Linked DNA regions of Vulgatibacter sp.. The protein of the gene in region 2 binds, or shares a complex with, the protein of the main gene of each other region. Links are inferred from orthologs where the notes say so. Each region holds a gene or a part of one and is shown on either strand. Other genes may lie near its edges. The genes, in order: secA, secY and secG.

What was found.
Region 1: the proteins of secY (region 2) and secA are in contact, whole or in part, in a crystal structure (PDB 3DIN), measured with the Thermotoga maritima proteins. The link is inferred for Vulgatibacter sp. from one-to-one orthologs. Residues at the interface, in WP_004081795.1 of Thermotoga maritima: Glu108, Gly109, Glu110, Glu111, Ala236, Glu237, Arg238, Arg239, Ile240, Thr241, Ile242, Gln243, Tyr244, Ala245, Arg246, Arg247, Val248, Thr249, Gly250, Arg251, Arg252, Val253, Tyr254, Gly256, Ala257, Ser258, Thr259, Tyr260, Leu261, Pro262; in WP_004082002.1 of Thermotoga maritima: Glu261, Ala262, Arg263, Lys300, Ala301, Arg302, Thr303, Ile304, Ile305, Leu323, Tyr324, Asp325, Pro326, Val329, Ser330, Tyr333, Ile336, Lys340, Phe345, Val349, Glu363, Phe364, Tyr374, Ser375, Gly376, Gly377, Glu393, Ile395, Thr482, Ser483.
Region 3: secY (region 2) and secG share a complex: the UniProt entries of both Escherichia coli proteins name them as parts of the sec protein translocase complex. The link is inferred for Vulgatibacter sp. from one-to-one orthologs.

What each region holds. Positions count from the first base shown.
Region 1 is NZ_JAWLCN010000001.1:596,784-607,217, reverse strand. The notes cover bases 2,570-5,982. They hold secA (preprotein translocase subunit SecA), read right to left. Parts: upstream 5,680-5,982; coding sequence 2,770-5,679; downstream 2,570-2,769. Other genes in these bases: ACESMR_RS02770 (M23 family metallopeptidase), read right to left, coding at 5,894-5,982; ACESMR_RS02780 (WD40/YVTN/BNR-like repeat-containing protein), read left to right, coding at 2,570-2,685. Outside these bases: ACESMR_RS02785 (hypothetical protein), read left to right, coding at 1-556; more of ACESMR_RS02780, read left to right, coding at 553-2,569; more of ACESMR_RS02770, read right to left, coding at 5,983-6,802; ACESMR_RS02765 (Stp1/IreP family PP2C-type Ser/Thr phosphatase), read right to left, coding at 7,060-7,818; DNA repair protein RecN, read right to left, coding at 7,952-9,664; ACESMR_RS02755 (NAD(+)/NADH kinase), read right to left, coding at 9,778-10,434. UniProt on the Escherichia coli protein: Required for protein export, interacts with the SecYEG preprotein conducting channel.
Region 2 is NZ_JAWLCN010000006.1:1,922-11,894, reverse strand. The notes cover bases 280-3,231. They hold secY (preprotein translocase subunit SecY), read right to left. Parts: upstream 2,437-3,231; coding sequence 1,123-2,436; downstream 280-1,122. Other genes in these bases: rpmD (50S ribosomal protein L30), read right to left, coding at 3,025-3,231; rplO (50S ribosomal protein L15), read right to left, coding at 2,530-3,021; ACESMR_RS14930 (adenylate kinase), read right to left, coding at 353-997; map (type I methionyl aminopeptidase), read right to left, coding at 280-348. In the rest of the region: more of map, read right to left, coding at 1-279; more of rpmD, read right to left, coding at 3,232-3,264; rpsE (30S ribosomal protein S5), read right to left, coding at 3,291-3,803; rplR (50S ribosomal protein L18), read right to left, coding at 3,804-4,178; rplF (50S ribosomal protein L6), read right to left, coding at 4,240-4,779; rpsH (30S ribosomal protein S8), read right to left, coding at 4,792-5,190; ACESMR_RS14890 (type Z 30S ribosomal protein S14), read right to left, coding at 5,311-5,496; rplE (50S ribosomal protein L5), read right to left, coding at 5,519-6,055; rplX (50S ribosomal protein L24), read right to left, coding at 6,120-6,437; rplN (50S ribosomal protein L14), read right to left, coding at 6,440-6,808; rpsQ (30S ribosomal protein S17), read right to left, coding at 6,869-7,129; rpmC (50S ribosomal protein L29), read right to left, coding at 7,233-7,445; rplP (50S ribosomal protein L16), read right to left, coding at 7,449-7,868; rpsC (30S ribosomal protein S3), read right to left, coding at 7,959-8,615; rplV (50S ribosomal protein L22), read right to left, coding at 8,615-8,983; rpsS (30S ribosomal protein S19), read right to left, coding at 9,001-9,279; rplB (50S ribosomal protein L2), read right to left, coding at 9,349-9,973. UniProt on the Escherichia coli protein: The central subunit of the protein translocation channel SecYEG. Consists of two halves formed by TMs 1-5 and 6-10.
Region 3 is NZ_JAWLCN010000006.1:141,400-151,117, reverse strand. The notes cover bases 3,422-6,118. They hold secG (preprotein translocase subunit SecG), read right to left. Parts: upstream 5,129-6,118; coding sequence 4,715-5,128; downstream 3,422-4,714. Other genes in these bases: ACESMR_RS15520 (SulP family inorganic anion transporter), read left to right, coding at 5,954-6,118; ACESMR_RS15525 (hypothetical protein), read left to right, coding at 5,316-5,660; ACESMR_RS15540 (DUF5996 family protein), read right to left, coding at 3,422-4,230. In the rest of the region: ACESMR_RS15550 (acyl-CoA dehydrogenase family protein), read right to left, coding at 80-2,005; ACESMR_RS15545 (oxidoreductase), read right to left, coding at 2,249-3,142; more of ACESMR_RS15540, read right to left, coding at 3,277-3,421; more of ACESMR_RS15520, read left to right, coding at 6,119-8,275; ACESMR_RS15515 (AMP-binding protein), read left to right, coding at 8,450-9,718. UniProt on the Escherichia coli protein: Subunit of the protein translocation channel SecYEG. Overexpression of some hybrid proteins has been thought to jam the protein secretion apparatus resulting in cell death; while this may be true it also results in FtsH-mediated degradation of SecY.

The DNA.
Region 1 (10,434 bases), on a different replicon or contig from region 2:
CGGCAACGAGCGACGCCACCGCTGGCAATGGGAGATCGACCTCACGCCACCCGGCGTGATCTTCGAGCAGCTTCCCCCCGCCGCCTTCCGCGAGCCCGCGACCACCATCGCCTTCGCCTGCGACGAGCAGCGGATCTGCCCGCTCTCCTGCAGCCTCGACGGATCGCCCTTCGCGCTCTGCGAGTCGCCTGTGCTCCTCGCCGGCCTCGCCGAGGGCCCCCATCTCTTCGAGGTGATCGCCACCGACTGGGTCGGCAATGCCAGCGCGCCCTTCGCCGTCCCCTTCACCGTGGACGACACCGCGCCGGCGGTGCGCTTCGACGCAACGCCCGGGGAGGTCACCACCGCCACCTCCGCTTCGTTCGAGTTCGCCTGCGAGGGCGAGCCTTGCACCTTCACCTGCGCGCTCGATCTGCAGGATCCGGCGCCGTGCAGCTCGCCGTGGGAGCTCGAGGACGTCGCCCCGGGCCCCCGCTCGGTGACCGTGACCGCAACCGACCGGGTCGGCCTCGAGGGCGAGGCGACCTTCTCTTGGACGATCGAGGTGCAGCCGTGAAGCGCAATCTCCTGCTCCCCCTGCTCTGCTGGGCAGCCGCCGCCTGTGGCAGCGAAGCCGCTCCCCCCGGCAGCCAGCGACCGGATCCCGAGCCGCAGGCCTGCACCGCCGACGCCGATTGCGAAGGCGCGGCGATCTGCAGCGCCGGCAGCTGCGTCGTGAAGCCCGCCCCTGCTGCGTGGGAGGCGCCCACCGGCCCCGGCAGCTTCGGCTTCGCCATCGCGATGGCGGTGAGCGGCGAGCGCATCGCCGTCTCCGGCTACACCCACGTCCTCGTCTCGCAGGACGGCGGCGCCACCTGGACCCCGTCGGCGGCGCTGCCCTCGCTGCGCCAGGACCAGGTGGTGATCGCCGGCAACACCCTCTTCGTCCGCAACGCCGGTGGCGTCGTCTTCTCGTCGCGGAATTGGGGGGAGAGCTGGACCACCGAGCCGATCCTCGCCTCGACGATCCAGGCCCGTGGCAGCGAGGTCTGGATCCTCTACCAGGGCGAGCAGGGCCCAGCGGTCCGCTACAGCCCCGACGCGATCGCCTGGGAGGAGCTCGACGTCCAGCTGACCTCGCTGGTCCCTGGCGAGGAGACCATCTCCGGCGTCGACGTCCACGGCGCCACCCTCCTCTCCAGCGACGGCGGCAGGAGCTGGGAGGAGCTCGTGCCGCCGGTGCGAATCGGCCGGCAGCCGCTCCTCGAGTGGCGGGGCTCGCTCTTCGGCTTCAGCGAGGAGAGCACCGGCAACCAGATCCTTCCCAACGCCTGGGTGAGCCACGACGGCGGCGCCAGCTGGGACGACGGCACCTTCCTCCAGGTCCCCGCCCTCTCGAAGTCCTGGCTGGGGATGGCGCCGGAGGGGCTCTTCTTCCTCAACTCCGGCGGCGGCGCCACCAGGCTCCGCAACCCCGACGGCTCGTGGGATCTCTTCGACCCGGGGTTGCGCAACGGCTTCGTCACCAGGGCCGCCTCGATCGGCCCCGACGGCGTCTTCCGCACCACCGACAGCGGCGTGCTCGAGCGCTGGAACGAGGCGAGCGGCGCCTTCGAGGTGCACGCGCAGGGGCCGGTGCGCGGGAGCGCGTGGTCGATGGTGAGCGACGGCGCGAGCACCTGGGCGATCGTCGACGGCACCATGATCCAGCGCAGCGACGACGGCGGACGCACCTGGGAGGTCTGCCCGAAGCCCGTCGAGAACCCCGGCGAGAAGATCGGCTACGACGGCCTCGGCACCCTCGAACTCCACGAGGGGCAGCTCTGGATCGGCACCGCCCACTTCGGCATGTGGCGCTCCGGCGACGGCTGCAGGAGCTGGACGCCGCTGGCCTCCGGCATGCCGCACTACAACGGCACCGCCGGCAACCAGCCCCGCAACGTGGTCGGGCTCCATGCCGACGATACCGGCCTCTGGTATTGCACCGGCGGCCTCGAGCGGGTCGAGGGATCCGAGGGGGCCAACGAATCGACCAGCGTCGGGATCCTCCACTCCGTCGACGGCGGGGCGACCTGGCGTGCCGCGCGGCAGGGGCTGCCCACGGCCGGCGCGAACCTGATGGAGCAGCTCTACGAGCCGTGCAACGGCGTCTTCGCCGCAGGCGGCACCCTCTTCACCTCGGTGCGCTCGGGCCTCTTCCGCTCGGTGGGCGCCAACGGGATCTGGGAGGGCCCGCTCGGTTCGCCGCGGATCGAGCTGCAGCAGGGCAGCTTCCCGGCGACGCTGCGGGCGGTGGTGGAGCACGGCGATCGGCTGGTGGCGCTCTTCGAGATGGGCGGGATCGCGCCGGGACTCTACGCCTCCGCGGACGGCGGCGCTACCTGGGAGCCGCTGGCCGGTGCGCCGGCGCCGCTCCTCGAGACGCCTCCCGCGGAGCCTGGGAGCGACGGCCCGCCGTGGAGGCCGTCGGTGGCCGCCTCGCTGATCGAGGTGGGCGACGAGCTGCTCGTCCTCCTCGACCGACCGGGCGCCGTCGCAGCGGACGAGGGGATCTGGGCCTCCGCCGACGGCGGCGCCACCTGGGCGCAGCGCAGCGCCGAGACCAGCGAGTTCGAGGCCGATCTCTACGAGCTGATCGCGACCGACGGCGAGTTCCTCGTCGCCTCGTACCAGGCCGGCGTCTGGCGGCTGCCGCTGCAGCCCTGACCGACCCGAAGCGCCAAAGAGAAAGCCCCCGCTGCCAGCTGGCAACGGGGGCTTTCTCGCTTCAGCGCCGGGAAGGCAGCGCGATCAGGCGCCGGCTTCCTCGCTGGCGCCGTGGCACTTCTTGAACTTCTTGCCCGAGCCGCAGGGGCAGGGGTCGTTGCGACCGACCTTGGGGCCCTCGCGCGTCACCGGCGTCTGGGGCTGCGGCGCCGAGGCGGCTGCGGAAGCGGCCTGCGCCTGGCTCGGCGTGGGCTGGGTGCCGCTGCCGGCGTTGGCGGTGGCTACGTCGGCGTGGCTCTCCACCATCCGCTGGCGCTTGCGCTGCTCGGCGATCTTCCGTTCGAGGTCGGCGGCGGCGCGGGCTGCAGCCTCCTGGCGCTCGCGCTCCTCCTTGCTCACCACCTGGATCCGGAAGAGCTCACGGGTGACCTGCTCCTTGATCCGGTAGATCATCTGCTGGAAGTAGTTGAAGCCTTCCTTCTTGTACTCGGCCTTCGGATCCTTCTGGCCGTAGCCGCGAAGGCCGATGCCCTGGCGCAGGTGATCCATCTGGAGGAGGTGGTCCTTCCAGAGGGTGTCGATCGCCTGGAGCGAGAGCCACTGCTCGAACTTCCGGAGGACCGGGACACCGTCGGTGTCCATCCCGAGGTGCTCTTCCTTCTGCTTCCAGGTCTGCTCCACCGCCTCGAAGAGCTTCTCCTCGATCTCGGCGCGCGGGGTGCCGGGGGCGATCTCGAAGTCGATGCCGAACTGCTCGCGCACCCCTTCCCTCATCCCCTCGTAGTCCTGGTCACCCTTCTCCGGGAGGTGGGTGCCGGCGAGGTTGAGGATCACCTCCTCGAAGAAGTCGAGGACGCGCTCCTGCTGATCCTCCCAGGAGAAGACCTTCTCGATGCGGGTCTTCTTCTTGGTCTTCGGATCCTCGTCGAACTCCACGAGCGGACGATCGGCACCGCAGGCGAGGACCTCCCGGCGCATCCGGTAGATCGTCTTGCGCTGCTGGTTCATCACGTTGTCGTACTCGAGCAGGTTCTTGCGGGCGTCGAAGTGGTGGCCTTCGACCCGCTTCTGCGCGCTCTCGATCGACCGCGTGAGCCACTTGTGCTCGATCTGTTCGCCCTCCTTCATGCCGAGGGTTTCCATGATCCGCGAGATGCGATCGCTGGCGAAGATCCGCATCAGATCGTCTTCGAGCGAGAGGAAGAAGCGGCTGCCGCCGGGATCGCCCTGGCGGCCGGCGCGGCCACGGAGCTGGTTGTCGATGCGGCGGCTCTCGTGGCGCTCGGTGCCGAGGATGAAGAGACCACCGGCCTGCTTCACCTCGTCGCGCTCCCGGGCGACCTCCTCCTCGTACTTCTTCGTGAGCTCGATCTTGCGCGCGTCGTAGGCAGCCTGCCGGGCGGCGAATTCCTCGGGGGTCTCGCCGGGGGTGCCGTCCTCGTTGACCAGGAGGATCGGCGCGGGGCCGAGTTCCTGCATCGCGCGGGCCTCGGCGTTGCCGCCGAGGATGATGTCGGTACCGCGGCCCGCCATGTTGGTGGCGATGGTGACCGCGCCCCGCGAGCCCGCCTGCGCGACGATGTTCGCCTCGCGCTCGTGCTGCTTGGCGTTGAGGACCTCGTGGGGCACGCCGCGCTTCTTCAGCAGCGTGGAGAGCGCCTCGCTCTTGGCGATGGAGACGGTGCCGACGAGGACCGGCTGGCCCTTCGTGTTCAGCTCGCCGATGTATTCGGCCACCGCGTTGAACTTCTCGCGCTCGGTCTTGTAGACCACGTCCTCCTCGTCCTTGCGGAGGATCGGCCGGTTGGTGGGGATCACCACCACGTCGAGGTTGTAGGTCGAGGCGAACTCGGGCGCTTCCGTATCTGCCGTACCGGTCATGCCGGACAGCTTCGTGTACATGCGGAAGTAGTTCTGGAAGGAGATCGTGGCGAGGGTCTGGTTCTCGGCCTCGATCTTCACACCTTCCTTGGCCTCGATCGCCTGGTGGAGGCCGTCGGACCAGCGGCGGCCCGGCATCAGGCGGCCGGTGAACTCGTCGACGATCTGCACCTCGCCGTCCTTCACCACGTAGTCCTTGTCGCGCCGGTAGAGCGTGTGGGCGCGCAGGGCCTGCTCGATGTGGTGGAGGGTCTCGATCTCGGAGGGATCGTAGAGGTTCGGGATGGCGAGGCGGCTCTCGAGCTTCTCGATGCCGTCGTCGGTGAGCATCACCGACCGGGCCTTCTCGTCGATGGTGTAGTCGGTGTCGCGGACCAGGCCCGGGATCACCCGGTCGATCTTGCCGTAGAGGTCGGTGGCCTCGTCGGAGGGACCGGAGATGATCAGCGGGGTGCGGGCCTCGTCGATGAGGATCGAGTCCACCTCGTCGACGATGGCGAAGTTGAGCTCGCGCTGCACGTACTGCGAGAGCCGGAACTTCATGTTGTCGCGGAGGTAATCGAAGCCGAACTCGTTGTTCTGGCCGTAGGTGATGTCCGAGCCGTAGGCGGCCTGGCGCTGGGCGTCGGTGAGACCGTGGAGCACGCAGCCGACCTGCAGGCCGAGGAAGTGGTGGACGCGGCCCATCCACTCCGAGTCGCGGCGGGCCAGGTAGTCGTTCACGGTGACGACGTGGACGCCGCGGTTCTCGAGCGCGTTCAGGTAGGAGGGGAGCGTCGCGGTGAGGGTCTTGCCTTCACCGGTGCGCATCTCGGCGATGCGGCCGGAGTGGAGGACCATGCCGCCGATGAGCTGCACGTCGAAGTGGCGCTGGCCGAGGACGCGGAACGCCGCCTCGCGGCAGGCGGCGAAGGCCTCCGGGAGGAGGTCGTCGAGGGCGCGGCCGTTGGCCACCTCCTGCTTCCACGCGGCGGTCTGCGTGGCGAAGTCCTCGTCCTTGAGGGCCTTCATCCGTGGCTCGAGCTCGTTGACGCGGGCCACCAGCGGCTTGAGCTTGTTCAGCTCGCGCTGGTTCTTGGTCCCGATGAACTTCTTGACGATGGAGTCGAACATCTGGGTTTTCCCGGGTGCGGAGGCCACAGCGGCAGCGCTGCGTCGAACCGCGAACTAGTAACAGACCGAAATTGAAAAGTCCCCCGGCGAGTGGACCGCCATTTCGATCGAACGGGCCCCACGGAGGCTTTCCGCGGGGCCCGCAAAGGTCTTGCAGCCTTGCAGCGTAGAACGGCGGTGGAGGCCCGGGGATTTCCGGGCCGGCGCTCGCCCGCTACTCGAGGAGGAATTTGCGGGGGTTCTCGGGGATGCCGTTGACCCGGACCTCGTAGTGGAGGTGGGGGCCGGTCGAGCGCCCGGTATTGCCCACGCCGCCGAGCTTCTGCCCGCGCTTCACCCGCTCGCCCAGCCGGACGGCGAAATCGGCGAGGTGGCCGTAGCGGGTCTTCACGCCGTAGCCGTGGTCGACGACGAGGACCTTGCCGTAGCCCCCCTCCACGCCGGCATAGACCACCACGCCGTCGGCGGGCGCGATTACCGGCGTACCCGGCCGGTTGGCGATGTCCATCCCCCGGTGCATCACCCGCTCCGCCGTATAGGGATCGACCCGGAGGCCGAAATCCGAGGTGACCCAGCCACGGGCGGGCCACACCGACGGGGTGGAGGCGAGGAGGCTGCGCTGGTCCTCGAAGTAGCGATGGAGCTCGGCCAGGCTGCGCTCGTTGCGCGCCGCCTCCTCCACCAGCGACTCGAGGCGATCGTCGATCGCCTCGTCGGGCTCGTTGCCGCCGATGCCGGCCTGCTCCGCCCCTGGCTCCTCCTCGCCCTGCGGACCGTCCACCGGGCCGATGGGAAGGCCGCGCTCGGTATCGTCGAGGGCGGTGATCGCGCGCAGCTTCTGGTCGAAGCGCTCCACGCGGTCGAGGGTCTCGTCGATGTGGACGATCTTCTCCTGCACCAGCCGGAGCTGGGTCCGGAGCTGGGTGTTCTCGTCGCGGAGCAGCCGGTTCTCACCGAGCCGGTCGAGAACACTCGCGTAGTGGATCCCGGCCCCGGCGAGGGCGAGCAGCACCAGCCCCAGGGCAACACCGCCGCGGACCAGCCAGCGCGTCTGCACCCGGTACCTGCGGGTGTGCGAGTCCCGGTCCGGGATCACCATCAACGTGTACGTGCGGTTTGCCAAGCGTCCTCCGCTTCCTTCGTCGCCCCCGGCCTCGTCCAGCAGCGGCAGTCCCGGTGGACAATCTAGGCACCGGGCGCTGCCGCCAACCGGCCAGGCGGGCGAAGGGATGGACGCTAGGCGAGCCAAATGTTGGACGTCAACTTGAAAGCCGCCCGATCCGCCCCGAAAGGCAACTGGAAGTGCGCCCTCGGCGCACACGGGCGCACCTCGATTGCACACGGCCCTCTGGCAGCTCGGGGCGACAGCTCCGGGTGGGATCAGCTCTCGAGGCGGACCGCGACGACGGTGATGTTGTCGTCGCCGCCCCGCTCGTTGGCGAGATCGACGAGCGCCGCCGGGAGATCCTCGAGGGGTTTCTCCCTGGCGAGGTCGTGGATCTCGTGATCCTCGACCAGGTTGGCGAGGCCGTCGGAGCAGAGGACGAAGACGTCACCGGGCTCGGCGACGAGGCCCATCAGGTCGACCAGGACCTGCTCCTCGAAGCCCACCGAGCGGGTGATGATGTTCTTGAACCGCGAGTAACGCGCCTCTTCGGCGGTGATCACCCCGGCCTTCACCTGCTCGTGGACGAAGGAGTGGTCCTCGGAGATCTGCTGGATCAGGTCGGCGCGCACCAGGTAGGCCCTGCTGTCGCCCACGTGGGCGAAGAAGGCGTCGGCCTCCCGCAGCAGCAGCGCGGTGACGGTGGTCCCCATGCCGGAGAGCTCCGGCTCTTCCTGCGCCCGCCGGAAGATCGCCGCGCAGCCCTTCTCCACGGCGCTGCGGAGGAGATCCGGCAGCGGCGACTCGGGCAGCGGCGCCTCCGCCGCGAAGGGGCCGCTGGGATCGGCGGCTGCCTCGCGCAGCACCGATCCCACCGTCTCCACCGCGAGACGAGAGGCGATGTCCCCGCCGGCGTGGCCGCCCATGCCGTCGGCGACGACGAAGAGCCCGAGGGATTCGTCGATCAGGAACGCATCTTCGTTGCGCTCGCGCCGCCTGCCGACGTCGGTCTGTCCAACGCACCGAATCCTCATGCGCTCCGTCCGGCCCTCTCTCTCGCGCTCGCGCACCGGGCCCGCAAAACGGCGGGAACCTAGCTGCAAATGCGCTGCGGCGGCAAGACAGTATGCCGTACCGCGCGGGCACCGCCGTGGAGTATTTCGGCTTTCATGCAGCACGGCGGCGCCTGCGTGTAGGACGTTCGCGCACGGTCTCGAGGAGCTCCGCCGCAGCGGCGAGGGCTGCCGGCCGCTCCTCGCTCCCGGAGAGCATCCGCGCGAGGCTCCGCTGCCGGGCCTCGCCGTCGCCGAGCACCTCGACCTTCCCGTGGGTCCGCTCGCCCACCACCTCCTTGGAGACGTGGAGGTGCACGTCTGCATGGGCCGCCACCTGGGGCAGGTGGGTGACGCAGAGCACCTGCCGCTCCCGTGCGATCTGCCGGAGCATCTGCCCCACCACCAGACCGGTGGCGCCGCTGATCCCGGCGTCGACCTCGTCGAAGACCCAGATCCCCACGGGATCGGCGTGGGAGAGGACACGCTTCAGGGCGAGGAGGACCCGGGAGAGCTCGCCGCCGCTCGCGGCCCGGACCAGCGGCCGCTCCTCCTCCCCTGCGTTGGCGGAGAAGAAGAATTCCGCCTCCTCGAGGCCCCGGGGCCCGACCTGCTCCTCGTCGAGGACGATCCCCTCCGCTGGAGAGAAGCCGACGCCGAGGGAGGCCTTGCCGAGGCCGAGCCGCACCAGCTCCTCCCCCACCGCCGCGCCGAAGCGACCGGCAGCGGCGCGGCGCTCCGCCGAGAGCCGGGCCGCGTCGGCGCGGACCTCCCGGCCCAGCCGCTCGATCGTCTCGTCGAGGGATCCGGCGCGGCTCTCCTCGCCGCCGAGCCGCTCGAGCTCCCCCCGCATCTCGGCCTGGCGCTCCCGCGCTGCGGCGAGGCTGCCGCCATGCTTGCGGGCCACGCGCCGCAGGCTCTCGAGCCGCTCGTCGATCTCGGCCAGCCGGGCGGGGTCGCCGCCGAGCCCCGAGGCGTAGCGCCCCAGCACCCGCCCCGCCTCGTCCAGCTCCGCCCGTGCCGATCCGAGGAGCTGCACCGGCGCGGTGAGCCGCTCGTCGAGGCGCGCCGCCTCCTCGAGGCGCCGGAGCGCGCTCGCCACCAGATCGGCAGCGGCGCCCTCCCCCGCGTAGATCGCGTTCTCCACCGAGGCCGCCACTTCCCGGAGCCGCTCGGTGGAGGCGAGGAGCCGCCGCTCCTCTGCGAGCCGCTCGTCCTCCCCCGCCTCCGGCGCCACCTCGTCCAGCTCCTTGAGCTGGAATTCGAGCCACTCCCTGCGCCGGATCCGCTCCTGCGCCGCGGCGAGGAGCTCGTCCCGCTCGCGGATCAGCCGGAGGAGCTCGGCGTAGCGGCGCTCGTAGGCGAGGCGCGCCGCCTCGATCCCCGCATAACCGTCGAGGAGCTCCAGGTGCCGCTCCCGCTTGAGCAGCGAGATGTGCTCGTGCTGGCCGCAGAGATCGACCAGCCCGCGGGTGAGCCCGCCGAGGAGCGAGACCGTGGCCAGGGCGCCGTTGACGTGGACCCGGCTCCTGCCGTTCCGGGAGATGGTGCGGCGGACGAGGAGCTCGTCGCCCTCGGCGGGGAGGCCGTGGGCAGCGGCCCGCTCCCCCAGGCCCGTCCCCACGAAGAGCCCCTCCACCACCGCCTCGTCGCAGCCGGCCCGGATCGCGCCGGGGTCGGCCCTCCCGCCGAGGAGCAGCGCCAGGGCGTCCACCAGCATCGATTTGCCGGCGCCGGTCTCGCCGGTGAGGACGTTCAAGCCCCGGTCGAAGCGGACCTCGAGGGACGAGAGGATTGCCAGGGATTCGATTCGCAACGCAGCCAGCATCGGAAGCCTCCTCTGCTCAACCGTTCACCTGAACGGATGATCTGCGTCTTAGCAGAGGGGTCTGACATTGGCGAAAAGGCGCCCCGGCGGACCTGTGATCTCCCGTTGCCCGGTCAGCGCAGCCCCCAGCGCAGCTTGGCCCGGAGGATCGAGAAGTAGTCGAGGCGCGGGTTGTTGACGAGGAGCACCCGGTCCGCGGAGCGCACCACCTCGACCCGGTCCCCCCGCTCCATCGCGAGGCCCGACTGGCCGTCGAGGGTGAGGAAGACCTCGCCGTTGTCCGACTGGAGGACGATCCCGATGGCCCGGTCCGGCGGCACCACGATCGGCCGCTGGGTCAGGGTGTGGGGGCAGATCGGCGCCAGCACCACGGCGTCGAGGGAGGGGTAGAGGATCGGCCCGCCGGCGGAGAGCGAGTAGGCGGTGGAGCCGGTCGGGGTGGCGACGATGATCCCGTCGGCCTTGTAGAGGGTGACCGGCTTGCCGTCGAAGCTGACGTCGAGATCGGCGATCCGGGCCAGCGCGCCCTTGCTGATCACCACGTCGTTCAGCACCTGCTGCCGCACCAGCGGCGGCCCGTCGCCGCGGTAGAGCGCCGCGTCGAGCTTCATCCGCTCGCTCACCGCGTAGCGTCCCTCGAGGGCCTCCTCGAGGGCCGGGAGCATCTCGCTCACCGGGATCTCGGTCATGAAGCCGAGGGAGCCCATGTTGACGCCGAAGATCGGGATCGGTTTGCCGGCGAGGACCGAGGCCGCGTGGATCAACGTTCC
Region 2 (9,973 bases):
GGTCACGGCGGAATCGCCGAACCAGCCGTCCTGGATGATGCCGAAATCGAGACCGATGATGTCGCCGTCCCGCAGCTTACGCCGCTTCGACGGGATCCCGTGGACGATCTCCTCGTTGATCGAGGCGCAGATCACCCCGGGGAACGGCTTGCGGCCACCGGGCGCGTAGCCCTTGAAGGCGGACTTCACCCCGGCCTTGCGGATCATCTCCGCTGCCAGGTCGTCGAGGTCGCCGGTGGTGACGCCGGGCCTGGTCGCGTCGCGCAGCGCGGCGAGGATGGTGGCAACCACCCGCCCCGCCTCCCGCATCGCGGCGATCTCCGCCCGGCTCTTGAGCTGCACACCCATCCGCTTACCTGCCCAGCGCCTTCCGGATCTCGGTGTAGATCCCGTCGGGCGTCCCCACGCCGTGGATCTCCGCGAGGAGGCCCATGCGCGCGTAATGCTCCTTCACCTTCGGGATCTCCGTGCGGAAGACCTCGAGGCGGTTGGCCAGCTTCTCGGGGCTGTCGTCGCTGCGCTGCACCAGCGGCTCGCCCTCCACGTCGCAGAAGCCCATGCGCTTCGGGGGCGCGTTGCTGACGTGGTAGACCGTGCCGCACTTCGGGCAGGAGCGACGCCCGGTGATCCGCTCGTAGAGCAGCTCCTCGGGGACCTCGAGCGAGAGGACCTTGTCGATCTTCAGCCCGTTGCGCTCGAGCATGCCGTCGAGCGCCTCCGCCTGCGGCAGCGTCCGGGGGAAGCCGTCGAGGAGAAAGCCCTTCTCGAGGCCGCCGCGCTGGAAGCGCTCCTCGATGATGCCGACCACCAGGTCGTCCGGGACCAGCTTGCCCTGCTTCATCAGCGGGTCGGCCTGCTGGCCGAGCTCGGTGCCCATGCGCACCGCATCGCGGAGAAGATCGCCGGTGGAGATCTGCACCACGCCGAAGTCGGCTTCGAGCTTCTTGGCCTGCGTGCCCTTGCCGGAACCGGCGGGCCCGAGGAAGACGAGATTCATGTCGGCTCTCCGCGGCGCGTCGAGAGGGGATCTCTCTGCGCTGCCGCCTCGAAGCGCACGGGGCGTCTCCCACGGGAGACGCCCCGGCTGGTGTTCAAACCCGGGTCAGGCCGGGGCCGCCCGCTTCAGCGGGCAGCGACGCGACGACCGCGGATCCGGGGACCATGAGCGCCGGTGAAGCCCTCGTAGTGCCGGGTGATCAGGTGGCTCTCGATCTGCTGCACCGTATCCAGGGCCACACCCACCACGATGAGCAGCGCCGTACCACCGAAGGCGAAGGGCGTGTTCATGGTGTTGATGAGAATGGTGGGGAGCACGCAGACGATGGCCAGGTAGCCGGCGCCGCCGAAGGTCAGCCGGGTAAGGACCCGGTCGATGTAGTCGGCGGTCTTCTTGCCCGGACGGATGCCCGGGATGTAGCCGCCGTGCTTCTTCATGTTGTCCGCCACATCCACCGGGTTGAACGTCACCGCGGTGTAGAAGAAGGCGAAGAACACGATGAGGAGAACGTAGAGGGTGTTGTACTCCCAGCCGCCGATCTGGAGGCGATCCGAGAAGCCCTTCAGCGCCGGGAACCAACCGGCGAGCGTCGCAGGGAAGAGCAGGATCGAAGAGGCGAAGATGGGCGGAATCACGCCCGATGCATTCACCTTCAGCGGCAGGTGGGTGGTCTGGCCACCGACGGTCTTCCGCCCCACCACGCGCTTGGCGTACTGCACCGGAATGCGGCGCTGGCCGCGCTCCATGAAGACCACGCCGGCGATGGCAGCGAGGATGATCACGCCGATCACGAGGAGCGAGAAGGCGTCGATCTGATCGGTGCTGAACCAGTTGATGGTCTGGAAGATCGCGTCCGGGATGCCGGCGACGATGCCCGCGAAGATGACCAGCGAGATGCCGTTGCCGATGCCCCGCTCGGTGATCTGCTCGCCCAGCCACATGATGAACGCGGTGCCGGAAGCGAGGGTGATCACCGTCATGAACCGGAAGCCCCAGCCCGGCTCGAGCACGACGGGCGCGGCGAGGCCGGCGCCAGCCTGTGCTGCGGTGCCGAGGCCCTCGAGCCAGAACGAGATGCCGAGGCCCTGCACGACGGCGAGGGCGATGGTGCCGTAGCGGGTGTACTGGGTGATCTTCCGCCGCCCGAGCTCGCCCTCCTTCTGGAGGCGCTCCAGGGCCGGGATCACCACCGCGAGGAGCTGGATGATGATGCTCGCGGAGATGTACGGCATGATCCCCAGGGCGAAGATCGAAGCCTGCTCGATCGCGCCACCGGAGAAGAGGTTGAAGAGAGACAGCAGCCCGCCCTGCGACTGCATGAAGCTCTGCATCGCCTCCCGGTCGATGCCGGGGGTGGTGATGAAGATGCCGAGGCGGTAGACCGCGAGGAGCGAGAGCGTGAAGATGATCCGCTTCCGCAGCTCCTGGATGCGGAACATGTTCCCGATGGCGTCGAGCAAGTTGCTTCCCCTTCGACCAATTCGAACAAGGTCGAAGGCCCCCGGAAACTCCGGGGGCCCCCGTTGTCAGGCTCAGGCCTTGCCGGCCTCACCCTCTGCCTTCGCAGGGTGAAGCTCGATCGTCGTCACCGAACCGCCCGCCTTCTCGATCGCCTCGCGGGCGGTGGTCGAGAACTTGTGCGCGGAAACGGTGAGCTTCTTGGAGAGCTCACCGCGGCCGAGGATCTTCACGAGCTGGCCCTTCTTCGACAGAACACCCTTCTCGTACAGCGACTCCGGCGAAACCGTCTCGCCCGCCTCGAAGGCGGCCTCGAGCCGGTCCAAGTTCACCGCAGCGTACTCCACGCGGAAGATGTTCTTGAAGCCAAACTTCGGAAGGCGGCGCTGGAGCGGCATCTGGCCGCCCTCGAAGCCTTCGAAGTTCATGTTGCCGGTGCGGGCCTTCTGGCCCTTGCCACCGCGGCCAGCCGTCTTGCCGAGGCCGGAGCCCTGGCCGCGGCCGACCCGCTTCTTCCGGTGCCGGCTGTTCGCCGGCGCCTTCAGGCTATGCAGGTTGGTGCCCATTGCTCAGGCCTCCTTCGCCTTCTGCCCGGCCTTGCCCTTGCGCCGCGTGCGCACGGGAGCATCACCGGGGATCTCCTCGAAGGAAACCAGGTGCTGGACCTTGGCAATCATGCCACGGACCGACGGGGTATCCTTGAGGATCTTTTCACTGTTCATCTTGTACAGCCCGAGGCCAGCGACCGTATCACGCTGATCCTGCGGGGCGCCCGCCCACGACTTGACGAGCTTCACCTTGAGAGCCATCGCGTCCTCTTCTCGTCCCGTCGCCATCAGGCGGTGGGCAGAATCTCGGCGACGTCCTTGCCACGGACACGAGCGATCTCTTCCGGCGACTTCATCTGCCGGAGAGCGTCCATGACCGCCTTGAGGACGTTGTGGGGGTTACGGGTGCCCTGGATCTTCGTGAGCACGTTGCGGACACCGGCGGCCTCGAGGACCGCACGGACGGCGCCGCCCGCGATCACGCCGGTACCTTCGGAAGCCGGCTTGAGAAGAACCCAGCCTGCGCCGAAGTGACCCAGCGCCTCGTGGGGGATCGTCGAACCCTGCAGGGGAACGCGGAGCAGGTGCTTCTTGGCCTGCTCGCCACCCTTGCGGATCGCCTCGGGGACCTCGTTCGCCTTGCCGAGGCCGATGCCCACGTGGCCGTTGCCGTCGCCCACCACAACCAGCGCTGCGAAGCTGAAGCGGCGACCGCCCTTCACGACCTTCGCGACGCGGTTGATGTTGACGACGCGATCGGTGAGATCGAGCTCGTTCGGATTGATCGGTGCAGCAGCCATTTAGAACTCCAGCCCCGCCTCACGGGCAGCGTCGGCCACGGCAGCGATGCGGCCGTGGTAGGGGAAACCGTTCCGGTCGAAGACGACCTGGTTGACGTTCGCCGCCTTGGCCTTCTCGGCCACGAGCTTGCCGACGAGCTTCGCAGCGCCGCTCTTGTCCGCCTCGTTCACCTGGTCCTTGAGCTCCTTGGACTGGGTCGATGCGAACGCGAGGGTGGCACCCTTCGTGTCGTCGATGATCTGGGCGTAGATGTGCTTGTTGCTCTTGAAGACGGTCAGCCGGGGACGCTCGGTGGTCCCGGAGAGCTTCTTGCGGATGCGCGCCGCCCGCTGCTCGCGCGGGCTCAGCTTGCGCTTGTGAACATTTGCAGCCATTTCGGCAATCTCCTTCGGCTCCCGGCGGGATGAGGACTTACCCGCCGAGGTCCCGAATCACTTAGGCAGCGCCAGCCTTGCCCTGCTTGCGGCGGATGGTCTCGTCGGCGTACCGGATGCCCTTGCCCTTGTAGGGCTCGGGAGCGCGGAGCGACCGGACCTTGGCGGCGGTCTCACCGAGCAGCACCTTGTTCCAGCTGCCGAGAACCACGCGGGTCGGCGCCGGGGTAGCCGCCGTCACGCCCTCGGGGAGCGGGAAGACGACCGGGTGCGAATAACCGAGGGTGAGGTGGAGCTCCTTGCCCTTGACCTCGGCGCGGTAACCGACGCCGGTGATCTCGAGGGTCTTCTCGAAGCCCCTGGAAACGCCCTCGACCAGGTTGCTGACGATGGTGCGGGTCAGACCGTGCATCGAACGAGCCTTCGGCTCGTCGCTCTCACGGGTCACGGTGAGGGTGTTGCCCTCGAGCTTGAGCTCGACGCCCTCGCCGAAGGTCAGGTTGCCCTTCCCCTTCGGACCCTCGGCGCTCACCACGTTGCCGTTGATCTGCACCTTGGTCTTGTCGGGAACGATGATCGGCCTCTTGCCAATGCGCGACATGTCGGTCCTCGCTTAGAACACGGTGCAGAGCAGCTCGCCGCCGACGCCGGCCTTGCGGGCCTCACGGTCGACCAGCACGCCCTTGCTGGTGGAGAGGATCGCGATGCCCAGGCCGCCCAGGACGCGCGGAATCTCGTCCTTCGGCACGTACTGCCGGAGGCCCGGCTTGGACACGCGCTTGATCTGCCGAATCACCGAGTCGCCGCCGTCGTACTTCAGGAAGACGGTCAACTCGCCCTGCTTGTTGTCCTCGTGGAAGACGAAGTCGTTGATGTAGCCTTCGTCCTTGAGGACCTGAACGATCGCCCGCTTCAGCTTGCTGGCGGGAATCACGGTCTTCTCGTGCCGCGCCCGCCCCGCGTTGCGGAGCCGGGTCAGCATGTCACCGATCGGATCGGTCACCTGAGCCATGTAGGAGGTTCCCTGACTGCTGGGCCTGCGCCGCCTCGCCGCACCATGCGGTGGTCCGGTCGCACGCCAATTCCATCTAGGTTGGCCGGGTATGGGCCCCGGCCTGCCATCCGCCTGAAACTACCAGGAGGACTTGGTCACGCCAGTGACCTCACCCTTGAGCGCCCGGAGCCGGAAGCAGATGCGGCACATCTGGAACTTCCGGAGGAAAGCCCGGGGCCGTCCGCAAAGCGGGCAGCGGTTGTACTGGCGTACCGAAAACTTCGGCTTGCGCTTTGCCTGCGCCATCTTCGAGAGCTTGGCCATTCTTATTCCCCGGCTTTCGCTCTTACGAGCGGAAGGGCATCCCCATGTACTTGAGGAGCGCGCGCCCCTCCTCGTCGGTCGTCGCGGTCGTAACGATCGTGACGTTCATCCCCTTCACCTTCTCGACCTTGTCGTAGTTGATCTCGGGGAAGATGATCTGCTCGCGAACGCCGAGGGTGTAGTTGCCAGCGCCGTCGAAGGCCTTGCTGGAGACACCCTTGAAGTCACGAACGCGGGGAAGCGCCACGCCGATCAGACGCTCGAGGAACTCGAACATCCGCTGGGAACGGAGCGTCACCATCACGCCGATTGCCTGGCCCTCGCGAAGCTTGAAGTTCGCGATGGACTTGCGAGCGCGCGTCAGCACCGGCTTCTGGCCGGCGATCTGGGCGAGCTCCTCGGCGGCGGCATCCAGGATCTTGTTGTTGGTAAGGGCCTCGCCCATACCCATGTTCACGACGATCTTCGTGATCCTGGGAACCTGCATCCGGCTCTTGTAGCCGAAATCCTTCATCAGGGCGGGGACGGCTTCCTTCTCGTACCGCTCCCGCATCGACATCTGGGCCATTTGTCTAGCTCCTGCTTCCGCCGGCGTTCGGGCCTACCACCGACGGATCAGTGAATCAGGCGAGCGTATTGCCAGAGCGCTTGGAGAAACGGACGTTCTTCCCGTTCTCCTGGCGCTTGTGGCCAATGCGGCTCGGCTCGTTGGTCTGGGGATCGACGACCATCAGGTTCGACACGTGGATGGTGCCGAACTTCTCGATGATGCCGCCTTCCGGCGCGGAGGGGAGACGACCACGCTTGAGGTGGCGCTTCACCACCATCAGACCCTCGACCCGCGCGCGCTGCTTCTCGCGGTCGATCTCGAGGATCTTGCCAGTCTTGCCCTTCTCCTTGCCGGAGATGACCTTCACCATGTCACCCTTCTTGATGTGCATGGTTACAGAACCTCCGGAGCAAGCGAGACAATCTTCATGAACTTGCGAGCGCGGAGCTCACGAGCGACCGGCCCGAAGATACGGGTACCGATCGGCTCCTCGTCCTTGTTGATGAGGACGGCGGAGTTCACGTCGAACTTGATGTAGCTGCCGTCGGGGCGAGCGACCTCGATCTTGGTGCGAACGACGACGGCCTTCTGCACGTCGCCCTTCTTCACCTTCGAGTTGGGGATCGCTTCCTTGACGGAAACAACGATGATGTCGCCGAGGCTGGCGTAACGCCGACGCGAACCGCCCAGTACCTTGATGCACTGGACCTTCTTCGCACCGGAGTTGTCGGCCACGTCGAGGACCGTGGTGGCCTGGATCATGACTCTCTCCTTCCGCGGGCGGTTCGCGCATCCTGCGCGCCTTTCCGCGGGGTGGGCTGCTTAGACGGTGGGGGCCTTGACGAGCGTCTCGACGACACGCCAGCGCTTGTCCTTCGACAGCGGGCGGGTTTCGACGATCATGACCTTGTCGCCCATCGCGCAGGCATTGTTCTCGTCGTGCGCCTTGTACTTGACGTGACGCGTGACGTACTTGCCGTACTTCGGGTGCTTGACGCGGTGGTCGACACGGACCACCACGGTCTTCTGCATCTTGTCCGAGGTAACGATTCCGATGCGGGTCTTGGGACGGCCGCGCTCCATCGGATCACCTTCCCTCTCGGGCCCGTCCCGGCTTCCTTGCCGGCAGCGACCCGAGCACGTTGTTGAGCCCACCGCGCAACGGGTACGCGGTGGGCGGGGATTCCTACGCCTTGGTCTCGCGGCGGATGCCCATCTCCTGCTCACGCAGGAGGGTGTTCACCCGGGCAAGGTCACGCTTGGTCTTGGCCAGGTCCGCGGTGGAATCCAGGCGGCCGGTCTTCAGCTTCATCTTCATGTCGAAGATGGTCGCCTTCAGCTCGGTAGCCTTGTTCCGGAGGTCCTCGCCCGAGAGCGCGCGCAGCTCGTTCGCAGTCATTGCTTACAGCTCCACCATGTCGCGCCGGACGACCTTGGTCTTGATCGGCAGCTTGAAGGCCGCGAGCCGGAGGGCCTCGAGGGCGACCTCGTCGGTCACACCCTGCATCTCGTACAGGATGCGGCCCGGCTTCACGACGGCCACGTAACCTTCCACGTTGCCCTTACCGGTACCCATGCGGGTCTCGGCGGGCTTCTTGGTGATCGGCTTGTCCGGAAACACGCGAATCCAGACCTTGCCGCCACGCTTGATCTGGCGGGTGAGGGCAATACGAGCCGCCTCGATCTGGCGGGACGTGATCCACCCAGACTCGAGGGCCTGGAGACCGATCTCGCCAAAGGCGAGCTCGGAGCCCCGGTGGGCCATGCCCCTCATCCGGCCCTTGTGCATCTTGCGCCACTTGGTGCGTGCGGGCTGAAGCATCGTTAAATCCTTCGCTCAATAGCGAGCGGGGCGCGTGAAATGTCACGAACGCGCCACCGCGTCAAGAGGCCTCGGCAAACGAGGCGCAGATTACCTGCGGGTATCGGCGACCGCCCGCTCGCCCGGGAGGACCTCGCCCCGCATGATCCACACCTTGCAGCCGATCACGCCGTAGGTCGTCTTCGCCTCGGCGAAGCCGTAGTCGATGTCCGCACGGAGGGTGTGCAGGGGCACGCGGCCCTCGCGGTACCACTCGTAGCGGGACATCTCGGCGCCACCCAGCCGGCCCGAGCACGCGATCCGGATGCCCTTGGCGCCGAACTTCTGCGCGGTGGACACGGCCTTCTTCATGGCGCGACGGAAGGCGATGCGGCGCTCGAGCTGGGTGCAGACGTTCTCGGCGACGAGCTGCGCATCGGTCTCGGCCTTACGGACCTCGACGATGTTCAGGAAGATCTCGTTCGCGGTGAACTTCTGCAGGTCCTTCTTGATCGTCTCGATGCCGGCGCCACGCTTGCCGATCACGATGCCGGGACGTGCGGTGTGCACGTTGACCTTCACCTTGCTGGCAGCGCGCTCGATCTCGATGCGGGAGATGCCGGCGTGGCCGAGCTTCTCCTTGACGAACTCGCGGATGCGGATGTCCTCGTGGAGCCACTTGGCGTAGTTGCGCTCCTCGAACCACTTGCTGTCCCAGCTCTTGATGACGCCGAGCCGGAAGCCGATCGGATGAACTTTCTGACCCACTAGCGCATCTCCCCGAGCTCGACGGTCACGTGGCTCGTCTTCTTGTTGATCCGGGTCGCACGACCCATGGCGCGAGCCATGAAGCGCCGCAGGGTCGGGCCCTGGTCGACCATGATCGTCTTTACGTAGAGGCGGTCGATGTCGATGTTGCCGTTCGCCTTCTGCTCCGCGTTGGCGATCGCCGAACGGATCAGCTTGGCGACGGGCTTCGCAGCCGCCTTCGGGGTGAAGCGCAGCGTTGCGAGGGCGCGCTCAACCGGCTGCCCACGCACGGTGTCGACAACCGCCCGCACCTTGCGGGGGGCGATGCGCAGGTAGCGCAGGTAGGCGGAGGAAGCGGTGTTCGCCGCAGAATTCTTGGTAGCCATGGCGTTGCTTCTCCCGCTTACCGGCCCTTGACCTTCTTGTCGGCCGCGTGGCCGCCGAAGGTCCGGGTCGGAGAAAACTCACCCAGCTTGTGACCGACCATGTTCTCGGTCACGAAGACGGGGACGAACTTCTTACCGTTGTGCACCGCGAAGGTATGCCCGACGAACTCGGGATAGATCGTGGAGCGGCGCGACCAGGTCTTGATGACCTGCTTCCTGTTCTGGGCGTTCGCGTCATCCACCTTCTTCAGGAGGTACTGATCGGCGAACGGGCCTTTCTTGATAGAACGAGCCATTCTTCCATTCCTTTACGGCCTCGCGGCGCTTCCATGCGCCGCGAGGCCAATCCGATCGCTTGGAACGCCTTACTTGCTGCCGCGGCGCTTAACGATGAACTTCTGGGTCCGCTTGTTCTTGCGGGTGCGGTAGCCCTTGGTGGGCATGCCCCACGGCGAAACCGGGTGCGGGTTGCCCTGGCCGGACTTGCCCTCACCACCACCGTGCGGATGATCGACCGGGTTCATGACGACACCACGGACGGTCGGGCGGATACCGAGCCAACGGCTGCGACCTGCCTTGCCGATGCGCACGATCTCGTGCTCGAGGTTGCCGAGCTGGCCGATGGTCGCGCGGCACTCGAGGAGGACCATGCGGACCTCGCCCGAAGGCATGCGGACCTGGGCGTATTTGTCTTCCTTGGCCATCAGCTGGGCCCAGCTGCCCGCAGAGCGGACCATCTGGCCGCCCCGCCCCGGCTTGAGCTCGATGTTGTGGATCACCGAGCCGAGCGGGATGCTGCGCAGCGGAAGGCAGTTGCCGGGCTTGACGTCGATGTCGCTGCCCGAGAGCACCGTGTCGCCGACGTTGAGGCCCTGCGGCCAGAGGATGTAGCGCTTCTCGCCGTCGAGGTAGCTGATGAGGGCGATCCGGGCCGAACGGTTCGGATCGTACTCGATCGACGCCACCTTGCCGGGCACGCCGTCCTTGTTC
Region 3 (9,718 bases), 140 kb from region 2 along the record:
GACGGCGTTTCCTCCCATGAACGAGAAACGGGGCAGCCTCTGCCGCCCCGCCTCCCATGCGCTGCAGCGGCGATGGCGATCAGGCCGTCTCGGCCTTCTCCTGCTGCGCCGCGATCGACTCGAAGACGCTGTCGTCGCTCGCCTCGATCTCCCGGGCCGTCGCCTCGACCCGGAGCAGCATCTTCCGCACGAAGCGCTCGGCGAGCTGCCGCCGCTCGGGGAAGCGCTCCGCCTGGCGCACGAGGATCTTCCCGATCGCCACGTCGGTGAGGATCCGCGCCAGCCGCTCCGCGTGGAGCAGGCCGTGGGAGAAGTCGGCCTTCACGTCCCACTGCCGCAGGAACTGCCGGGCGAGGTAGCGGCCCATCTGCGTGGGCTCCTTGCCGCGGAGGCCCCCCTCCCACTCGCTCCGCACCTTCTTGCCGAAGATGCGCAGGAGGATCGTCTCGGTGGTCGAGTGGAGGATGGCGTCGGCGCGGTTCACGTCCCGGGCGAGGGGCGTCGAGGCGGTGCGGGAGAGGAGCCGGGCGCGTGCAGCGCGCCGCACGAAGCCGCCCGGATCGCGAACCGCCCAGAGCAGGTGATCCTTGGTGGCCATCAGCGCCTGGATCTGGGTGGTGCCCTCGTAGACCGGCATCACCAGCGCGTCGCGGAGCAGCTTGTGGGCGCCGGTCTCGTCGATGTAGCCCATGCCGCCGAAGATCTGCATGGCGTCGCGGCTGATCTCCACCGACTTCTCCGAGGTGATCAGCTTGAGGAGCGGCGTGAGGCGCCTGGCCCTGCGGGTGAGCCGCTTCTGCCGCTGCTCGAGGCGGGCCTTCTCGTCGGGGTCGGCGGGCGGGTCGTTGCGGAGCTTGAGCTCGAGCTTGGTGCTGATCTCCACCGCGTTCACGGCCTCGAAGGCCAGCGCCCGCATCGCCCGGATCCAGATCTCCATGTCGAGGAGCTTCTCGGCGACCAGCTCGTGCTGGGCGATGGGCTTGCCCATGGTGACGCGCTCGGTGGCGTAGTCGCGGGCCATGCGCAGCGCCGCCTCCGCGTTGCCGATCGCCTCGAAGCCCACGCCGATCCGGGCGGAGTTCATGAGCAGGAGCATCAGCTCGAAGCCCTGGCCGCGCTTGCCCACCAGCTCGCCGACCGAGTCCTCGTATTGCAGCGAGCAGGTGGCGGAGCCGTGGTGGCCGAGCTTCTCCTCGACCTTGGTCACGACCACGTTGTCGACCTGCTTGCCGTCCCGCTCGATCCGGCGGGGCACGAGGAAGAGCGACAGGCCCTTCAGGCCGCCCTCCTTCTCCGTCTTCGCCAGCACGAACTGGTACTGCCCGTGGCCGGAGGTGATGAAGATCTTCTCGCCGTTCAGGTACCACTTGCCGTCCCGCTCCTCGGCGGTGGTGCGGATCGCGGCGAGATCGGAGCCGGCGCCGGGCTCGGTGAGGACCATGCAGCCGAAGTTCTCGCCTGCGGCGATCTCGGCGATCTCCCGCTCCCAGCGGGTCTTCACGATCCGCCCGTTCTCGTAGACGGTGCTCCCCTCCTTGTCGGCGTAGAGCTGCATCGCCGAGGCGATGCCGCCGTGGAACGAGAAGTGGGTCATCACCGAGACGTCGGCCCGGGCCATCAGTTCGCCGGCGACGAAGTAGAGCGCCATCGGGCAGTTGGAGCCGCCCAGCTCGCGGGGGATGGAGAGGCCGTAGAGGCCCAGCTCCTTGAGGCCGGCGAAGACCGCGTCGAGCTCCTCCGAGAAGACCACGTCGCCGTTCTCGAGGTGGGTGCCCTTCGCGTCGATGCGCGCAGCCCTTGGCGCGATCTCCTTCGCGGCGAACTCGCCCGTGGCGTCCATCACCTCGTCGTAGAAGCCCCGGGCCTCGTCGAGGTTCTTCGGGCCATCGGGCAGCGTATAGCCGTTCTCGGTGAGCTCGACGATCTCCTCCCACTTCAAGCCCTGCTCGAACTGGAAGAGGAGGTCCTCGTTGTCGCGGAAGAAATTCGAAGAATCGGAAGCCATCGGGGACTCCTTCCCAAAAGAACGCCGCAGCGCAGCATCGCGCTGCATCTCCCTTTCATAAACCCGTATGCCGCATTGCGCCATGCCCTGATTGAATCGTCAATCAGAGCCCGTCGGGACAGGAAATGCCCGAAACCGCGAGGACTTGCCCCTTGCGCCTACGAAGACGCCTCCCCGTCGGTGGGACGAGGAGGCGTTCGCCTGCCGGTAGAGATGGGGAGCGGCCCGGTACCGGGCAACCGATCAGCCGTAGGCCTCGGTATGGAGCCGCTGCCGGGGCACGCCCCGCTCGGCGAGGAGCTCCTTCACCGTCTCGAGGAAGCGGGGCTTCGGCTCCTCCCCCCTCGCCCGGGCCGCCTTCTTGTCCCAGCGGGTGATCGCCGGGCCGCAGGCGAAGACGAGGCAGCTCTCCGGATCGGGGATCGCGTCGGCGAGGAGCTCGGTGTTGATCCGGCCGAGCCGCGCGCAGGGACTCTCCGCAGGGACGCTCGGCTCGCGGGTGAGGCAGTGGAGCACGCGGAGCCTGCCGCCGCTCCCCTGCTCCATCTCGGTGAGCTGCCTGGCGAAGATGGTGTCGGCCCAGGTCTTGTTCGAGTAGACGAAGGTGTGCCGCAGATCGGGCAGGTGCCGGAGCGCCCATTTCACCATCGCGAAATTGGGTACCACGCCGGAGCCCGCGGTGACGTGGACCACGTGGCCCGTCTGCTCCATCACGTCCGGCGGCAGGTGGTAGAAGCCGCTGTAGCCCTTCACCGTGATCTTCCGGCCCACCTCGAGGCCGTGGACCAGCAGGGGCGAGAGGAGCGGCGGGAATTCGGTGGAGTCCTCGAGGAACTCCTCCTCCTTCACCGTGATCGCGAGGTGGGGCTCGTCCGGTGTGGAGGCCATCGAATAGGCGCGGACCGGCTCGCGCTTGCCCTTCGCCTTCTCGAAATAGGCGATCTGCTGCTTGAGCTCCCGGAACTGTCCCGGGTCGATCGAGACGAATTGCCCCGCGGTGTAGTTGCGGTGGTGCTCGCCCGGATCGAGCACCAGCGTCACCGTGTCGTGGGTCTCCCAGACGATCTCCCGCAGGACCGTGTCGAAGACCTCGAGGCGCCTTGGCGCCAGCGGGCTGGGCTGCGACGACTGGATCATGTGCGCACCTCCCGGGCGGGCCATCCGCCCCCGGCACCGAAACTACCGCCGCCCGGCCTTCCTGGCTCTCCTTTCTTCGGCGGCGACGGTGCCGCGCGGGCCTGCCTGGTGCCGCAGCGGACACTGCCCCGCGGTCAGGGCGAGGGGTGGAGCGCGCTCTCCGGCGGCGCCCCGGCGAAGTCCTGGCCCGCAGGGCGCTGCCGCTCCAGCAGGGTGCGCTCCCAGCCCGCGAGCCGCGCCCCCGCCTCGTAGCTGCTCTGCAGGAAGCCGAGGAGTGTCGCCACCGGATCGTCCGCCCGCCGCACGTCCTCGTAGCGCAGGAGGAACTCGCCGAAGCCGTGGTCGTACCAGGCTTCCTCCGGCTCGATCCGCTGCACGGAGAGCCCCCGGGGCGCCGGCGCGGTGTAGGCGAAATAGGCCGGGCCGCCGAGCTCCGGCGTGCCGGGCCAGATCCCGGCACTGCTCTGCTCGTGGGAGTGGGCTTCGCGGGTGATCGGCCCCGCGTCCGGCCGTACCGGCGCCCGGTTGCCGGAGAAGCGCGTCACCGCCAGATCGAAGCTCCCCCACCAGAAGAGCACCGGGCTCGATTTGCCGACGTAGCGGGACCGGAAGATCTCGAAGACGGAGACGGTCTGCCGCAGGATCCGCCACCAGGTCCGCGCCGCCTCCGGGTCGTAGGCGAAATGGAGCGTGTCCTGGCGGAAGGGGATCGCTTCGGTGGCGATCTCGCAGGGCTTGTCGCTGATCGCAGGCTCGATGCCGAACGACGCGAGCATCTGCAGGGCCTTCTCGTAGAAATCGGCGACGGTGCGGGGCTCCAGGGGCAGCGACTCCTCCCGGCCCTCGCTGCTCCGGATCACGAAGCGGTCGCGCAGGAAATCGAAGGCGAGCTCGTAGACGACCCCCTGCACGCAGATCGGGCCGCTGGTGAGGCCACGGACGCCCACGCGCATCCCCGCGTTCCAGAAATGGTTCACGAGGGGCGTCAAGGCGAGCTGGACCTTGCCCGCGACCTGCGTCCATCGATGGAGCGTGGCGAGGGTGTCCTTCCAGCTGTCGTAGGGCAGCGCCGGCCAATCCGCGTGCATGGGAGACCTCCGGCAGGGAGGTTGCGCATCGCAGCTGCGGCGGGGAGGGGACGCCCCGGATGGATCCGGTCCCGCGGGGAGGAAGCGATCGGAGCACAAGCGAAAGGGGAACCCGATGACTCGGATTCCCCTCTCTTTGGTGCCCAGGGCGAGACTCGAACTCGCACGCCTTGCGGCGCCACCCCCTCAAGATGGTGTGTCTACCAATTCCACCACCTGGGCATATTCACTTGGCTTTTTGCTTCCGGCGTCGCCGCCGAAGTGAGCGGGTGTTTACCAACGCCCCCGGGGGCGTGCAACTTCTTTTTTCGTCGTCGCTCGTTTTTTTGAACCAGCGTGCGATCGGCCCTCTTCCGCCGGCGCAGGGCCATTCTCCGACGGGCGCCGGTGCCGCCGGCCTGGAGTTCCTCCCGCCCCCGGAAAAACGAAAACGGGGTCGCACGCCGTAGCGTGGACCCCGTTTTCATCTCCCACCGGGAGAGGCCTACTCCGCTGCGGGCGCAGGCTCTGCCGCCTCGGGGGCGGGCTCGACCGCCTCGGGCTGCGCGCCACCTGCGTCGGCAGGGGCCCTGGTGGTGGGCGGGGTCTCGGGCTTGGCCTCGCCGGTGGTCGGGGCCGGCGCGGCTGCGGGCGCCGCGGTCTCGCCCTCGAGGAGCGAGCCGGTACCGCCGGCAGTCGAGGCGTAGGAGAGCGCCAGCGAGGTGATGAAGAAGATCGCCGCTGCGGCGGTGGTCAATTTGCTGAGGAAGGTCTGCGCGCCGCGGCCGCCGAAGACGGTCTGGCTGCCGGCACCGCCGAAGGCGGCGCCGACGCTCGCGCCCTTGCCCGCCTGCAGCAGGATGGTCAGGACGAGGAAGATGCAGACGAGCACGTGCAGGATGGAGATCGCGAGTTCCATGGGCCGATTCTCGGGTAAGGAAGTCAGCCGGGAGAGCCCCCCGGAAAGCGGCGCAACGTAGCACGCTGCCCTTTCGCATCGCAACCAACGTTTCCGTTGGCGCGCCCTCCCCGAACCGGATCCCAAAAAAGGAAATTTCTCTTCGCAACCCGTGTTACGGGCCCGCATCCTTACGCACCGCAACGTCATGAACGCCCCTCTCTGGATCAGCTTCCTCCTCACCCTGGCGATGGCCTTCGGCGCTCCCCCGTCGATGCGCCTGGTGCCCATCGATCCGTCCGGCCCCGCGCCGGTGGGCGGTGTCTTCGAGGAGGAGGAGAAGGTCCGGATGCACCACGTGGGCGTGCGGCGTTCGGCCCAGGTAGGGTCCCGGCAGCCTCCCCGGCGCCGGCGCACCGGCAGGTCCAGCCCCGCGCGCAGGCGTGAGCGGCAGGCGCCGCCGGTAAAGCGGACCCCGCAGCGCAGGCGCCGTCTCCTGCTCCGCAGGCACGTCGGTCCCGACGACACCCAAGAACAATCGCTCGCCGCCTGAAAGCAGCGTCGAACGCCTCGCATCCACGGATGCCGGGCGCTCGTGCAAGCAGCGCCGTGCGGTGACGCCACGCGTACACCCGGGCTACGCCCTCCGCTTCGAAGCGGTTGGGCCGTGGCAGTCCCCTCGTCGTCGTTTCCGCTCCTGCGGCAACGAGCGCGGGGAGTACCGGGCAGACGTGTGCGCGCCGCTCGGCTCGTCAGCGGATTTTCGTCCGCGGTCCACCCGCGCCGGCACCGGTATGTGCCCGCGCCGGCCAGGCCCGCGAGCCAACGAGCGAGTCAAACGGACAGATGAACCAGATTTCGGCAACCACGCGGCAGAAGCCGCGCACGGCAGGATTGCGTCTCGACCTCGGCTTCTCCCAGCTCCTTCCCCAGTGGAAGGCCATGCTCTCCCCGCGCTACCTCCGCGAGGACGTCGTCTCCGGCCTCACGGTGGCGTGCGTCGCCATCCCCCTCTCCCTGGCAATCGCCCTGGCCTCCGGCGTCGCGCCGGAGGTGGGCCTCGTCACCGCGATCGTCGCGGGTATCGCCTGCGCCCTCTTCAACGGCACGCCGCTCGCCGTGAGCGGCCCCGCTGCGGCGATGGCGGTGCTGATCGCCTCGGCGGTGGAGAACCACGGCCTCGGGGGGCTGCTCGTCATCGGCCTGGTGACCGGTGCCCTGCAGCTCCTCACCGGCGTCCTCGGGCTGGGCAAGCTGATCCGCTTCGTCCCGGTCCCCGTGATCGCCGGCTTCACCGCGGGCATCGGCGCCATCATCCTCGTGGGCCAGCTGCCCCGGGCCTTCGGCCTGCCGCCCCCGGCGCAGAGCCACGTCATCGACGTCTTCACCCACCTCGGCGCGATGATCGGCCAGGCGCACCCCGGCGCCCTGGTCCTCACCGTGGCCACGGTGGCGATCGCCCTCGGCCTGCCGAAGATCGCCCCGAAGCTCCCCGCCCCGCTGGTCGCGGTGGTGGTTCCCTCGGTGGCAGCGGTGGCGCTCGGCCTCGACGTCGAGCTGATCGGCGCCCTGCCCGCCTCGCTGCCGATGCCCTCCCTGCCGGCGCTGCCGGAGGGCAACCTCCTGCCCCTGCTCGGCACGGCGCTGGTGGTCTACCTCCTCGCCTCCCTCGAGACGCTCCTCTCCAGCGGCGCCGTGGACAAGCTCGCCCGCAACGGCGAGCGCCACGACCCCGACCAGGAGCTGGTGGGCCAGGGCATCGGCAACGCGGCGGTGGCGCTCTTCGGCGGCATCCCGGTCACCGGCGTGATCGCCCGCTCGGCCCTGAACGTCCAGTCGGGCGCCCGCACCAGGCGCTCGGCGATCATCCACGCCTTCGTCCTCATCGGCGCCGTCTACCTCTTCGCGCCGGTGATGGCCCGGATCCCCATCGCCGCCCTCGCCGGCGTGCTCCTCGCCACCGCGATGCGCATGCTCCACCCCCGCGAGCTCATCGCCCTGTGGAAGAGCTCCCGCTCGGAGGCGGTGGTCTACGCCGTCACCTTCGTGGTGATCGTGGCCACCGACCTCATCGTCGGCGTCCAGGCCGGCGTGCTCGCCGCCCTCGCCATCGCCGCGATCCGGCTCGGCCGCGCGCACCACGACCGCCTCGCCATCGAGTCGACGGGGCCGCACCGCTTCCTCGTCTCCGGTCCGCTCACCTTCCTCGCGGCGGCGCGCCTCGAGAAGCTCCGCAACGAGATCGGCCAGGCGGAGCCTGGCCAGGGCGTGGTCCTCGACATGGCGAAGGTCACCGCCATCGACAGCACCGCCGGCGAGATCCTGATCGGCATCGTCGAGGACGTCCTCGGGCGCAAGGATCGGATCGCCCTGCACGGCCTCCATCCGGCGCTGCAGCTGGTACTCCGCAAGCAGGAGCACGGCGAGAAGGTCGCGAAGCTCTTCTCCGCCAGCGAAGGGGACGTGGCCAGGCTCCTCGCCAAGACCGGCGTCGGCCCCCGGGACCGCCTGCTCCACGGCGTGGAGCGCTTCAAGCGCGACGAGCGCGTCCGCTACGGACCGCTCTTCGACCAGCTGGCAAGCGGCCAGAGCCCGCACACGCTGCTCATCACCTGCGCCGACAGCCGCATCGATCCGAACCTGATCACCTCCAGCGATCCGGGCGAGCTCTTCATCGTCCGCAACGTGGGCAACCTGGTGCCGCACCCCGACTCCGATGCGTCCGGCACCGTCGGCAGCGCGATCGAGTACGCCATCGCCGTGCTCGGCGTCACCGACGTGGTGGTCTGCGGCCACTCGGCCTGCGGCGCGATGAACGCCGTGCTCCGGCCGCCGGAGAAGGGCGCGATGCCCTCGGTCGAGCGCTGGCTCGAGCAGGCACACGGGCTCCTCGCCAGGCTGCCGCCCGACGCCACCGCCGAGGAGGCGGCCCAGCTGAACGCGCGGCTCCAGCTCGAGAACGCCGCTGCCTACGCGGTGCTGCGGCGCAAGGTCGAGGCAGGCGAGGTCCGGCTCCACGCCTGGTTCTACGACGTGGGCCACGCGGAGCTCCGGGAGTGGGACGACGCCGTGGGCGCCTACGTGCCGCTCGGCGCCGGAAAGCGCCAGGGCGCCACCGAGGCGGAGCCGGTTCCGCTCTTCCGGCCGCTCGAGCCCGCAGCCGGCTGACGTCGGTCCACGCTCTGCCCGCCGGCTCCTGCCGGTGGGCAGGGGCTCCGGCCCACCGCGCTCGCCGCGGTGGGCCTCTTCTTTCGCTGGGTCATGCCGTCCGCTCCCGGAGCGGCGGCCGACACACGAGGCGGTTGCTGCACGCCGCGCGCCCAGCGGCTACGCTGCCGCGCCATGAGCCACCCCCTCCTTCCCGGCCTCGCGTCTCGGGGCGAGAAGATCGCCGTCCGAATCGGCGACGACTCGCTCTCCTTTGCAGCCCTCGCCCACGGTGCCGATTCCCATGCCGCCAGGCTTCTCGCCTCGGGCCTGCGGCCCGGCGACCGCGTCGCCGTCTGGGCAGTGCCGCACCTGGCCACGGTGGTGGCGCTGGTCGGCAACGCCCGGGCGGGACTCGTCACCGTGCCCCTCAACCCGGCCCTGGGCGAGCGGGAGCTCGAGCACGTGCTGCGCGACGCGGCGCCGCAGCGGATCTTCGCCGCGAGCCCGGGCGCCTTCGAAGCGCGCACGCCCTTCGTCGACGCGATCGAGCTCGACGGCGCGGGCTACCGCGCGCTGCCGGAGGTGGCTTCCGACGCGCCCCTCCTCGTGCTCTACACCTCCGGCACCACCGGGGCGCCCAAGGGCGCGATCCTCACCCACCGCAACGCCGCGGCGAATCTCGACGGGCTGGCCACGGCCTGGGGCTGGACCGATGCGGACGTGCTCGTCCATGCCCTGCCCCTCTTCCACGTCCACGGTCTGGTGCTCGGCCTCTTCGGATCGCTGCGGGCCGGCTCCACGCTGGTACTCCTGCCGAAGTTCTCGCCGGAGGCGATCTGCGCCGCCTTCGAAGGCGACGCCAGCATGCTCTTCGCGGTGCCGACCATGTACCACCGCATCGCCGAGCACCTCGAGGCCCATCCCGACGACCGCGCGGGGATCGCCGGCGCCCGCCTCCTGGTCTCCGGCTCCGCCGCGCTCCCCGTCCGCGAGCACGAGCGCCTCGCCGCGCTCCTCGGCCAGCGGGTGGTGGAGCGCTACGGCCTCACCGAGACCTTGATCGACTGCGCGATCCGCCACGACGGCGAGCGCCGCGCCGGCACGGTCGGTCCGCCGGTGGAGGGCGTCGAGATCCGCCTCGTCGACGATCACCGGCGGCCGATCGCCGCTGGCGACGAGGGCGCGATCGGCGAGATCGCGGTGCGGGGGCCCAACGTCTTCGCCGGCTACCTCAACCGTCCGGAGGCAACCGCCGAGGTGATCGACGGCGACGGCTGGTTCTACACCGGCGATCTCGCCACCCGATCCGCGGACGGCTACCTGCGGATCGTGGGCCGGCGCGCCACCGATTTGATCAAGACGGGCGGCTACAAGGTCGGCGCCGGCGAGATCGAGGCGGCGCTCCTCGAGCACCCCGCCGTGCGCGAGGCCGCGGTGGTCGGCGCCCCCGACGAGGATCTC